Pseudosulfitobacter sp. DSM 107133: one gene and its partner. The protein of the gene in region 1 interacts with the protein of each later gene in a pairwise test. Links are inferred from orthologs where the notes say so. Each region holds a gene or a part of one and is shown on either strand. Other genes may lie near its edges.

Region 1 (2,918 bases):
CGAGCGTGAAAACAAGGGTGCGCAGCATCATCAAGGGCCTCTTGGTCAGTGTCAGGCCACGCTATGTCCTTGGGCTGCGAAGGCAAAGGGGCGACCCTGAAAAAGCAACGCAAAAATTGCAAACACACCTGTTGACAGCCTTGCCGCACATCCCTAGCTATGCGTCGTTATCACTCGGACGAGCTGAGTGCTAACACGGGGTACCAAGGTGCCCTGCAAGGGAGTAACTTTGAGCCTTAAGGAGCTGCAAAGATGGCATTGAAACCGCTTCATGACCGCGTGCTGGTTCGCCGCACGGAAAGCGAAGAGAAAACTGCTGGCGGGTTGATTATTCCCGATAGCGCGAAGGAAAAGCCCTCGGAAGGCGAAGTTGTTTCGGTTGGCGAAGGCGCCCGCAAAGACAGCGGCGAGCTGATCGAAATGGCCGTCAAGCCAGGCGACAAAATTCTGTTCGGCAAATGGTCGGGCACCGAAGTCACCGTCGCAGGCGAAGAACTGCTGATGATGAAAGAATCGGACATCATGGGGATCATCGAGTAAGCGCCACGCCTGCTCTGACCCTCATTGACCTACACATTCTCAAAGGAGAAAAATCATGGCTGCTAAGGACGTCAAATTTGACAGCGAAGCCCGCAACAAGATCCTGAAAGGTGTCAACATCCTTGCTGACGCCGTCAAGGTTACACTGGGCCCCAAAGGCCGTAACGTTGTTCTGGACAAATCCTTTGGCGCACCGCGCATCACCAAGGACGGTGTATCGGTTGCCAAGGAAATCGAACTGGAAGACAAGTTCGAAAACATGGGCGCACAAATGGTCAAGGAAGTTGCTTCCCGGACCAACGACGAAGCTGGCGACGGTACAACAACCGCCACAGTTCTGGCCCAGGCGATCGTGCGCGAAGGCATGAAATCGGTTGCCGCCGGCATGAACCCGATGGACCTGAAGCGCGGCATCGACATGGCAACAGCCAAAGTCGTCGAAGCGATCAAGGCCGCCGCACGTGACGTGACCGACAGCGACGAAGTTGCTCAGGTTGGCACCATCTCGGCCAACGGCGAAAAAGAAATCGGTCGCCAGATTGCCGACGCGATGCAAAAAGTCGGCAACGAAGGTGTTATCACCGTCGAAGAAAACAAGGGTCTGGAAACAGAAACCGTTGTTGTCGAAGGTATGCAGTTCGACCGTGGCTACCTGAGCCCCTATTTTGTAACCAACGCCGACAAGATGACTGTCGAGCTGGAAGACGTGATCATCCTGCTGCACGAGAAAAAACTCTCGAGCCTGCAGCCGATGGTTCCGCTGCTGGAGCAAGTCATCCAGTCGCAAAAACCCCTGCTGATCATCGCGGAAGATGTCGAAGGCGAAGCGCTGGCGACACTCGTGGTCAACAAACTGCGCGGCGGTCTGAAAATCGCTGCTGTGAAAGCGCCCGGTTTCGGCGATCGCCGCAAAGCGATGCTGCAAGACCTTGCGATCCTCACAGGCGGTCAGGTGATCTCGGAAGATCTGGGCATGAAGCTGGAGTCCGTCACCATGGACATGCTGGGTTCGGCCAAGAAAGTTTCGATCACCAAAGACGAAACCACCGTTGTTGACGGCGCTGGCGAGAAGGCCGAGATCGAGGCACGCGTTGCCCAGATCCGTAACCAGATCGAAGAAACCACATCCGACTACGACCGTGAAAAGCTGCAAGAGCGCGTTGCCAAGCTGGCAGGCGGTGTTGCCGTGATCCGCGTGGGCGGCATGTCGGAAATCGAAGTCAAAGAACGCAAAGACCGCGTTGACGATGCTCTGAACGCGACACGTGCCGCTGTTCAGGAAGGTATCGTTGTGGGTGGTGGTGTTGCCCTGGTCCAAGCCGGCAAAGTGCTGGAAGGGTTCAAAGGCGACAACAACGACCAGGACGTTGGTATCAGCATCGTGCGCAAGGCCGTGGAAGCACCGCTGCGTCAGATTGCTGAGAACGCTGGCGTCGACGGCGCTGTTGTTGCGGGCAAGATCCGTGAAAGCAGCGACCTGACATTCGGTTTCAACGCGCAGACCGAAGAATATGGCGACATGTTCAAGTTCGGCGTGATCGACCCTGCCAAAGTGGTGCGCACCGCACTGCAGGATGCGGCATCGGTTGCAGCTTTGCTGATCACCACCGAAGCCATGGTTGCCGACAAGCCGTCGAAAGACAATGGCGGCGGCGGCATGCCCGATATGGGTGGCATGGGCGGCATGGGCGGCATGATGTAATCTGCCGTTCCTCACCGAACGCTTTGTTCTATAAGAAGGGGCTGCCTGCGGGCGGCCCCTTTTTTCATATGCCATTCAGGAGGGCAGCCTATGCTGATCGGACCGGATTTCTCGCGCGAATTGCGGCGCGGTGAAGAGGACGCGGTAGACGCGCTGTTGCGCAGCGCCTTTGACGGCCCGGCCGAGGCGGAGCTGGTGCACGCGCTGCGCAAGGCCGGTGCGATGGCGGGCGAAAGCGTGGCCACCTGGGATGGCCGGATCGCGGGGTATTATGCCCTGTCCCATATGGTCGCGCCGCAGGGCTGGTTGTGTCTGGCCCCTGTCGCCGTAGCCCCCGACCGTCAGGGCCATGGGTTGGGGCGCCGGATGATGGGTATGCTGAGCGAATGGGCGCGACTGAGCGAAACCTATGTTGTCGTGCTGGGGCAGGTGTCGTTTTACGAACGGGCCGGATTTTCGCAGGCCCGCGCACAGGGACTGACATCGCCCTATCCCTTGACGTATACAATGATTGCGGGGCCAGGGACGGATGTGCCTGCGGTCGCTTTGAAGTATCCGAAAGCCTTTGGATAAACGGGCACCAGAATGAAACTTGCGCTTCTCACCGCCCTCACGATGACGGCATTCGCGGCCAACTCGGTGCTGAACCGCGCTGCTGTCGGCAGTGGCAGCATTG
Region 2 (2,864 bases), 2.8 Mb from region 1 along the record:
CCCATGCCGAAAAGATGCTTTCGCCGCCGCTGTCCGAAACCTTTATCCACCGTCAGACCACAGCCAATCAGGTGCGGTTCACCACCGTTGAGTTGTCCGAGATGGAGACCAAGATCCTGAACGCGGGCAATCGGGCGATTGAGACGGAAAAGCGGCTCTATCAAATGCTTTCCGACACGGTTTTGGCAAAGGCGGCCGAGATTTTTCAGACCGCCACCGCGCTGGCCGAACTGGATGTGTCCTGTGCCCTTGCCCGTCTGGCGCGGTCCGAAGATTGGTGCCGTCCGCAGGTGGACGACAGCCGCGCGTTTGACATCGTCGGCGGGCGACATCCTGTCGTGGAAAAATCCCTGCGCGATGGATCGGGTGCGCCGTTCATCGCCAACGACTGCAACCTGACCGCCGAAGACGGGTCGAACATCTGGCTGCTGACCGGTCCGAACATGGCTGGTAAATCAACATTCCTGCGGCAAAACGCGCTGATCGCGCTGCTGGCGCAAATGGGCAGCTATGTGCCGGCAACCTCGGCGCGAATCGGTGTGATCAGCCAACTGTTCAGCCGTGTGGGCGCTGCCGACGATCTGGCGCGCGGGCGATCGACGTTCATGGTGGAAATGGTCGAAACCGCCGCGATCCTGAATCAGGCAGACGACCGGGCGCTGGTGATCCTGGACGAGATTGGCCGCGGCACTGCCACCTATGACGGCCTGTCGATTGCCTGGGCCACGCTGGAACATCTGCACGATGGCAACAAAAGCCGCGCGCTGTTCGCCACGCACTACCACGAGCTGACCGCACTGGCCGGCAAGCTGGACCATGTCGACAATGCCACTGTCGCGGTCAAGGAATTTGATGGCGAAGTCGTGTTCCTGCACGAGGTGCAAAAAGGCGCGGCTGACCGGTCTTATGGTGTGCAGGTCGCGCAACTGGCCGGCCTGCCCTCGTCGGTCATCGCCCGCGCCCGCACGGTGCTGGAAGCATTGGAAAAAGGCGAGCGCGAGGGCGGCGCCACGCAAAAGGCGATTATCGACGATCTGCCACTATTCAGCATGCAGGCAGCCCCACCCGCGCCAAAAATTGCGAAAAGCCCCGTGTTAGAGATGATAGGCGATCTGCATCCTGACGAGATGACACCGAAACAGGCGCTTGAGGCGCTGTATAAACTGAAAGAGGCGGCCAAAATCTGACCGCCCCTTACAAACATGAATTTTACCAGACTTACGATGCAGGCATCGACGACACGCCCACCTGCGCCGGGCGCAACAAACGGTCGTGCAGCATGAATCCTTCGGCGGCAACCTGAATGATGTCGCCGGCTTTGGTGCCGGGCACCGGGGCCTCGAACATCGCCTGATGGTGCTGCGGGTCGAACCTGTCTCCCACCTCGGGCGAGATCATGTCGATGCCGTGTTTTTTGAACACGCTCAGCAATTCGCGCATGGTCAGCTCGATGCCTTCCAGCAACGGACCCGCGACACTGCGCTGGTCCTCGGTCACGGCCTCAAGCGCACGTTTCATATTGTCATACACCGGCAACATATCGCGCGCCAACTTTGACCCGCCATAATTCTCGGCCTCGCGCCGGTCTTTCTCGGACCGCTTGCGCGCGTTTTCCGCATCTGCCAGCGCCCGCATAAAGCGGTCTTTCAGTTGATCCCGTTCGGCACGCAACTGGTCCAGCTCCAACGCTTCGTCATCAATCTCGGCCATTTCGTCCGCGTATTCGTCCGCTTCGGCCGCGTCGATGTCGTCCAGAAAATCGTTCTCTTTCGGCTCCGCCATTCTTCACCTCTAACTTTTATCGGTCAGCAATTTGCCCACCAATTGCGCCGTATAATCCACAATCGGAACGATGCGCCCGTAATTCAATCGCGTGGGTCCGATGACCCCCACCGCTCCGATGATCTTTCGATCTGCGTTCATATATGGGGAAACCACCAGAGAGGAACCCGAAAGTGAGAAAAGTTTGTTCTCTGAACCAATAAAAATGCGCACACCGTGGCCTTCGTCGGTCAATTCGAGGAATTCGGCGATATCACGCTTGCGTTCAAGGTCGTCAAACAGCGTGCGGATTCGGTCAAGATCCTCACCCTCACCTGCAGCGCCCAACAGATTCGACCGGCCCCGCACGATCAGACGCTGATTGCTGTCGTCGTCACCATCCCAAACGGCCAGGCCCTGTTGCACCAGTTCTGCGGCCAGACTGTCAATCTCGCGACGGCGTTTCTTGATTTCACTTTGAATTACCGACTGCACTTCGCTCAGGGTCTTGCCCTCGATCAGCGCGTTCAGAAAGTTCGCCGCCTCGCGCATCGAACTTGGCGTTTGGCCGGGCGAAGGCGTGAACAGTCGGTTTTCGACATGCCCGTCAGCCAGCACCAGCACGCCCAACGCCCGGTCATGCCCGAGCGACACGAATTCGATATGTTTGATCGGCGCCTCGTGTTTGGGGGCCAACACCAGCGACGCCCCCTGCGTGACGCCGGAAAGGGCCGAGCCCACACGATCCAGCAACCCCGCAACATCACGTTCGTTGCCACCGCGCGTCGCGTCGATCTTTTCGCGGTCTGCGGAATCAGGAATGCCAACTTCCATCAGCCCATCCACGAACATCCGCAATCCACGCTGGGTCGGAATGCGCCCTGCGCTGACATGCGGACTGTCCAGCAGCCCCATGAACTCAAGATCCTGCATCACATTGCGGATTGTCGCCGCACTGACCTTTTCGCTGAAATCACGGGTCAGCGTGCGCGACCCCACCGGATCGCCATTCGCAAGATAGCCTTCGACAACGCGGCGAAACACCTCGCGCGATCTGTCATTCAGCTCTTCAAGAATATTCGGTGTATCTGTCATATTTTGCC

The links.
Region 2: the proteins of groL (region 1) and DSM107133_RS00285 interact in binary tests that used the Escherichia coli proteins (3 or more experiments, as listed by UniProt). The link is inferred for Pseudosulfitobacter sp. DSM 107133 from one-to-one orthologs.

What each region holds. Positions count from the first base shown.
Region 1 is NZ_CP085154.1:2,838,915-2,841,832, reverse strand. It holds groL (chaperonin GroEL), read left to right. Parts: upstream 1-595; coding sequence 596-2,242; downstream 2,243-2,918. Other genes in the region: DSM107133_RS13990 (DMT family transporter), read left to right, coding at 2,828-2,918; DSM107133_RS13995 (N-acetyltransferase), read left to right, coding at 2,333-2,815; DSM107133_RS14005 (co-chaperone GroES), read left to right, coding at 253-540; DSM107133_RS14010 (TraB/GumN family protein), read right to left, coding at 1-31.
Region 2 is NZ_CP085154.1:56,624-59,487, reverse strand. It holds DSM107133_RS00285 (nucleotide exchange factor GrpE), read right to left. Parts: upstream 1,783-2,864; coding sequence 1,219-1,782; downstream 1-1,218. Other genes in the region: hrcA (heat-inducible transcriptional repressor HrcA), read right to left, coding at 1,792-2,856; mutS (DNA mismatch repair protein MutS), read left to right, coding at 1-1,187. UniProt on the Escherichia coli protein: Participates actively in the response to hyperosmotic and heat shock by preventing the aggregation of stress-denatured proteins, in association with DnaK and GrpE. It is the nucleotide exchange factor for DnaK and may function as a thermosensor.